Regions from separate parts of the Devosia sp. ZW T5_3 genome, predicted to be linked through region 2. Evidence: predicted binding sites of a transcription regulator. Region 2 holds the regulator's gene; each other region holds the start of a gene.
The links. Region 2 encodes LexA, which represses DNA repair genes until DNA is damaged. Its sites were predicted from a motif close to TGTTCNNNNTGTGTTCNG; they were not measured.

Region 1 (2,268 bases), on a different contig from region 2:
TAGCCGCACCGCCCGGTCGGTAGCAGCGCCGCAATGGCGCGCGGATCGCAACCGGTCGAGAGGAAGGTCAGCCAGTCGTTCTGGTTGCCGTAAAACGCATTGCGATCCACTTCCCCGCGCACGCCACGCACCACCCCGGTCTGGGTCCACTGCCAGAAGGTCCAAGTGCGGTTGTGATAGCGCTCATGCGGCTCGGCGGCGGTCGAGCGCAGCCAGAATGCATTGGGGAAATATTCGCCTTCCAGAATATCGCGGTGGAAATTCATGTCGGTATAGATGATCGGCAGCTTGCCGGTATGGCGCTCCATGGCGTCCAGCATGACGCGGATCTTTTCCAGCGCATCGGCCCGGCTCGGCTTGTTCTTGCAGCTCGAATGATTGTTCCATTCCAGATCGAGCACCGGCGGCAGCGCATCAGGATCATTGGGTACATTGGCGATGAACCAGGCCGCCTGCTCGGAGGCCAGCGAACACCAGGTCATGAAGTGATAGGCGCCGCGCGGCATGCCGGACTGGCGCGCCCGCTCCCAGTTCACCCGGAAATTGGGGTCGACATAATCCTTGCCCTCGGTCGCCTTCATGAAGACGAAATGGATGCCGGCGCCAAAAGCGGCCGGGAAGTCCACATTCTCCTGATAGCGCGCCACGTCGATCCCCTGGATCGGCATATTGCGGGCGCGGTCGACGCCCTTATGCGGGCGATTGTCACCGGGAATGGCGCCGTACAGCCCTCCGCCGGTGGAACAGGCAGCCAGGATGAACACGACGGCCGCAGCCAGCGAGGTCTTGGCGATGGCGGAAAACGAGAAGAATGGCCGGCTGGCGGTCATTGGGCGGAACTCTATGCAACAAACAAATCTGGCCTTTGATTCAACATGGCGCGGTTAATGGAGGATTAGGGTAACCAGTGTGGCAGCGCGCATGGTTAATGAGCCATATTCTGTTCGCCAAACGTTCTTGTCGGCCAATGGGAGTCCTGCTAGGCTTGCCATGGGTTTAGGGGAGCTTGAGGCATGGTTACCCGCGTTGCGACCGTGGCGTTTCAGGGCATTGAGGCCGTGCCGGTCGATGTGCAGGTGCAGATCGCGCCGGTCGATGTGCAGGTGCAGATCGCGCCGGGCGTGCCGAAATTTCTCATGGTTGGGCTGCCCGACAAGGCGGTCAAGGAATCCAGCGAACGCGTCCATGCTGCGCTGATCGCCTCGGGCCTGGGCCTGCCGCCCAAGCGCATCACCATCAATCTGGCACCGGCCGACCTGCCCAAGGAAGGCAGCCATTACGATCTGCCCATCGCGCTCGGCCTGATGGCCGCCATGGGCGCCATCCCGCAGGATGCGCTGGATGGTTTTCTGGTGCTGGGCGAACTGGGCCTGGATGGACGGCTGGCCTCGGTCAGCGGTGTGCTGCCGGCCGCCATTGCCGCGCAAAGCCGCGATCTGGGGATTATCTGCCCCGCGCCCTCCGGTCCCGAAGCGGCCTGGGCCGGCGAGGGCATCGATATCATTGCCGCCGAGAGTCTGCTGGCGCTGGTCAATCACCTGACCGGCCGGCAATTGGCGGCGCGGCCGCAACCACGCAAATATCTGCCCAATGGGGCGCTGCCTGACCTGAGCGAAGTGCGCGGCCAACAGGTGGCGCGGCGGGCGCTCGAAGTGGCGGCGGCGGGTGGGCATAATATGCTGATGATCGGCCCGCCCGGCGCCGGAAAATCCATGCTGGCGGCGCGCCTGCCCTCCATCCTGCCGCCGCTCAACCCGCGCGAATTGCTCGATATTTCCATGATCCAGTCCATTGCCGGGGAATTGGCCGGCGGCGCCATTTCCGACCGGCGGCCGTTCCGCGCGCCCCATCACTCGGCCTCCATGGCGGCTTTGGTCGGTGGTGGCTTGCGCGTGCGGCCGGGGGAAGTGAGTCTGGCGCATAATGGCGTGCTGTTTCTCGACGAATTGCCCGAATTTGCGCCCCAGGTACTCGATAGCCTGCGCCAGCCGCTTGAAAGCGGCGAGACGGTGATTGCCCGCGCCAATGCGCGCGTCAATTATCCAAGCCGGGTACAGCTGATCGCGGCGATGAATCCGTGCAAATGCGGCATGGCCGGCACGCCGGGCCATACCTGCAAGCGCGGCGCGGCCTGTGCCGGCGATTATCAGGCGCGGGTGTCCGGCCCATTCCTTGATCGCATCGATATCCGCATCGACGTGCCCGCTGTCACCGCCGCCGATATGATCGCCCCATCCAATGCGGGTGAAAGCTCCAATATTGTCGCCC
Region 2 (2,268 bases):
CCCGGGCAAGCCACTAATGTTCGGCACCCGCGGCAAGACGCTGATTTTCGGTCTGCCGGGCAATCCTGTCTCGGCCATGGTCACTGCCACCGTCTTCATCAAGCCGGCCCTGCGCAAATGGCTCGGCTATGTCGAACAGCCCAGTTGGCGCCTGCCTTTGGCTGGCCCCACGCCGCCCAATTCGGCGCGCCGCCACTTCATGCGCGCCCAGCTCGTCCACACGCCAACCGGCCCCGAGCTCATGCCGATCTCACAGACCGACAGCGGCCACACCTCGTCCCTGTCAAATGCTGATATGCTGATCATCCAGCCAGAATTCGACCCCGGCGCCCATGCAGGTGCGATTGTCGAAACCATAGAGATCGACGCATTTTGACTGTCGAGCCAAGAAAATCGCGATACGGGCGCGGGGGATATTGCGGAACATAACTGGAACACGTATAGTCGTTCTGCCTATGTTCCGAATCCCTGTGGAGGGCCGCCAATGCTGACGCGCAAACAACACGAGCTGCTGATGTTCATCCACGAACGGATGAAGGAAAGCGGCATTCCTCCCTCATTCGACGAAATGAAGGACGCTCTCGATCTGGCGTCCAAATCCGGCATTCACCGCTTGATCACCGCGCTGGAAGAGCGCGGCTTCATCCGCCGCCTGCCCAACCGGGCCCGCGCCCTCGAAGTGGTCAAGCTTCCCGATTCGATGAATCCTTCGCTGGGCGGCCGCAAGGCGCGCTTCGAGCCATCGGTCATCGAGGGCACACTGGGCAAGGTATCCAACCCGCCGGCGCGCCAATCTGTTGGCGACGATTACGCCCGTCCGATCTCGATCCCCGTCATGGGCCGCATCGCGGCTGGCACGCCCATTGAGGCTATCCAGACCCACTCCCACACCATCATGGTGCCCCCCGAAATGCTGGGGGCCGGCGAACACTACGCGCTGGAAGTGCGCGGCGATTCCATGATCGAGGCCGGTATTTTTGATGGCGACACCGTCCTGATCAAGAAGCAGGAATCGGCCAGCACCGGCGAAATCATCGTCGCCCTGGTCGACGATGAGGAAGCCACCCTCAAGCGCTTGCGCCGCAAGGGCAATACCGTCGCACTCGAAGCTGCTAACCCAGCCTATGAAACCCGGATTTTCCCGCCTGACCGGGTCAAGGTCCAGGGACGCTTGGTGGGGCTGCTGCGGAAGTACTGATAGTGGACCACGCCACGCCTGAGGCGGTGATGGCAGCTTATGCCGAGCTCATCAACCAGCATGATTTTGAGCTGCTGACATCGTTGATCGATGACGACGCGACCTTTTGGTTCAGCTCTGGCTCCTACCATGGCATGGAGTCAGTGCGAGCCGCCTTCGAGCGGACCTGGCAGCGGTTTTCAAACGAAAGATATTGGCTGGAAGACGTCCGCTGGATCGCCAAGGCGGATACGGCGGCAAGCTGCATCTATAGTTTTCATTGGCAAGCGGTCATCGAAGGGCAACTGGCGCAAGGCAGCGGCAGAGGAACGACCGTTCTCGGCAAGCGAAGAGGCGAGTGGCGCATAGCACATGAGCATCTGAGCGCCTTTCCCGAGTAAAAAAGGCCCGCTGGTTTGGCGGGCCTTTCTGTTTCTGAGACTTAGCGCGCCTAGTGATTATCCCGCGGAATCCCGTTGGTCTGAGCGATCCGCTGGTACTTTTCAGCTGGCTTCAAAATAGCGCCGTCGCCGAGCTGGCCGACGATGCCGCGCTGGATTTCCTGCCATGGGGTCTGATGCTTGGGATATTTGTACCCGCCCATCGATTCCAGATCGGCCCGACGCGTGGCGATTTCCTCGTCGGAAATCAGGATATTGGCCGTGCCGGTATTGAGATCGATGCGCACCCGGTCGCCGGTCCGCAGGATGGCGAGATTGCCACCGGCAGCCGCTTCGGGCGATGCGTTGAGGATCGAGGGCGAACCCGACGTGCCCGACTGGCGGCCGTCGCCGATACAAGCCAGCGCATGGATACCCTTCTTGATCAGGTAATCAGGCGGCCGCATGTTGACGACTTCCGCCGCGCCTGGATAGCCGATGGGCCCGGCGCCGCGCATGAACAACAGGGTATGTTCGTCGATCTCGAGGGAGGGATCGTCGATCCGGTGGTGGTAATCCTCCGGCCCGTCGAACACGACAGCCTTGCCCTCGAACGCGCCGGGGCTGGCCGGATTGTTAAGATAGCGGTCGCGGAATTCCGAAGAAATCACGCTGGTCTTCATGATGGCGTTGTCGAACAGATTGCCCCGC
Region 3 (2,268 bases), on a different contig from region 2:
CGGAATGGCGCGAGCGCGCCGCAGAACGTCGCGGGCTTTCTATCGCGGGGTTTACGCCTCTGTCCAGCATTGCGGCAGCAAGAGGGCGTCTAGAGCAGCCAATCGTGGCCGAAAAAGCAAAGGAGGCAGCGCTTTCGCGCCACCTCCCGAATGCCTTGCATGGGCAGAATGACTATTCGTCAGTGGTTTCTTCGTCGCCACCCGAAACCAGCAGCACTTCCCCGAGCAGACCCGAGCTTTCGCGCACACCGCGTTCGATGGTCGCCGCCGCATCCGGATTGTCCTTGAGGAACTGGCGCGCATTCTCGCGGCCTTGCCCCAGACGCTGGCTATCCCAGGAGAACCAGGCGCCGGATTTCTCGACGATGCCAGACTTGACGCCCAGATCGATCAACTCGCCGGTCTTGGAAATGCCTTCGCCATACATGATGTCGAATTCAACCTGGCGGAATGGCGGCGCCAGCTTGTTCTTGACCACTTTCACGCGGGTCTGGTTACCCACGATCTCCTCGCGGTCCTTAATCGCGCCGATCCGGCGAATGTCGAGACGGACCGAAGCATAGAACTTGAGCGCATTGCCGCCCGTCGTGGTTTCGGGCGAACCGTACATCACGCCGATCTTCATGCGAATCTGGTTGATGAAGATAACCAGGCATTTCGACTTGGAAATCGACGAGGTCAGCTTGCGCATAGCCTGGCTCATCAAGCGGGCCTGCAGACCGGGAAGAGAATCGCCCATCTCGCCCTCGAGTTCCGCACGCGGCGTCAGCGCCGCTACCGAATCGACCACCAACACATCGATGGCGCCGGAACGCACCAGAGTATCGGTGATTTCCAGAGCCTGCTCGCCAGCATCGGGCTGGGAAATCAGCAGGTCATCGACATTGACGCCCAGCTTGCGGGCATAGATCGGATCGAGCGCATGTTCCGCATCGACGAAAGCACAAATGCCACCGGCGCGCTGCGCCTCGGCAATGACATGCAGCGCCAGCGTGGTCTTACCGGAGCTTTCCGGCCCGAAAATCTCGACAATGCGACCCTTGGGCAGGCCGCCAATGCCCAAAGCGATGTCGAGGCCGAGCGAACCGGTGGAGATGGCCTCCACTTCGATCGATGCAGCCTCGCCCAGCCGCATGATCGAGCCCTTGCCAAAGCTGCGCTCGATCTGGCCGAGTGCAGCGGCAAGTGCCTTTTCTTTATCCATCGTTCCACCCTCAACAACGCGAAGCGGCGAGCTAGCCATAGTTCTCTCCTTATTTCACGCTCTGGGGGGCCGCGCAACGCGTTGGCACCGCAGGTCGCTGTCCATTTAATGTGCCCTATTTGTTCTCATTTTGTTTCGCCAGTGTCAAGTAGGGAACCAGAACAAAATAAGAAAACTGGGCCGGGACCTCAGGAGAGCAGAATCGTTTCCCCGATTTCGAGGCCGAAGCCGCCCAGGCCGACATATTGGCGGCCGGAGGTGGTCATCAGGGCAATGGATTTGACGCCCAGATCGCGCAGTATCTGCGAGCCCACGCCAATCTCGCGCCACCCCTTCATGCGCTTGACGGCGCTGCCGTGATGCTCGCCGCCCTGCCCGTCCTGGGTCGGGGAGCGGCGGCTATCCTCTTCGCGGTCTCCGGCGGAGGCGCCGCGGAGCAGGAGGACGATGCCCGTGCCGCCGCGGGCGATGATTTCGGCCACGGCGCGTTCGACCGGATCGGCATCGCCGGCAGCCCGGCCCAGCAGATCGCGCAAGGGCTGCTCGCGCACGATGCGGCAGGGCACGTTGCTCTTGCCCTCGACATCACCCAACACCAAAGCCACCTGCTGCACCGGATCGAACGGGGTCTGATAGGCATAGGCCACGGCGGGCAAGCCAGCCACCATGGTGGGCACGACACCCTGGCGGGACAGGAACTTCTCCTGCGTCAAACGGTAGGAGATCAAATCCTCGATCGAGATGATCTTGAGATTGTGCTCCTGAGCGAAGGCGATCAGTTCGGGCAGGCGCTTGACGGTGCCGTCGTCATTGACCACTTCGGCCAGCACGCCGGCCGGCTCAAGCCCAGCCATGCGGGCCAGATCGATGCCCGCCTCGGTATGGCCAGAGCGGGCCAGCACGCCGCCCTCGCGGGCCAAAAGCGGGAAAATGTGGCCGGGGCGGATGAAATCGCCGGCATGGGCATTGCCGCCGGCCAGCGCTCGGATCGTGGCGGTCCGCTCGGTGGCGGAAATGCCGGTGGTCATGCCGACACGATAGTCGACAGTGACAGTGAAGGCCGT

Region 1: ACI3KW_RS14875 (YifB family Mg chelatase-like AAA ATPase) is a predicted target of LexA. The motif match lies at 942-959, and genes of this name have one in related genera.
Region 3: recA (recombinase RecA) is a predicted target of LexA. The motif match lies at 1,325-1,342, and genes of this name have one in related genera.

What each region holds. Positions count from the first base shown of each region.
Region 1 covers NZ_JBJDRE010000011.1:97,035-99,302, forward strand. The annotation lists gene ACI3KW_RS14870 (GH25 family lysozyme) at 1-830, opposite strand, end outside; gene ACI3KW_RS14875 (YifB family Mg chelatase-like AAA ATPase) at 1,014-2,268, shown strand, end outside.
Region 2 covers NZ_JBJDRE010000002.1:35,362-37,629, reverse strand. The annotation lists gene glp (gephyrin-like molybdotransferase Glp) at 1-376, shown strand, start outside; gene lexA (transcriptional repressor LexA) at 485-1,198, shown strand; gene ACI3KW_RS02685 (YybH family protein) at 1,228-1,578, shown strand; gene ACI3KW_RS02680 (IlvD/Edd family dehydratase) at 1,629-2,268, opposite strand, start outside.
Region 3 covers NZ_JBJDRE010000003.1:47,533-49,800, forward strand. The annotation lists gene recA (recombinase RecA) at 173-1,243, opposite strand; gene ribB (3,4-dihydroxy-2-butanone-4-phosphate synthase) at 1,393-2,268, opposite strand, start outside.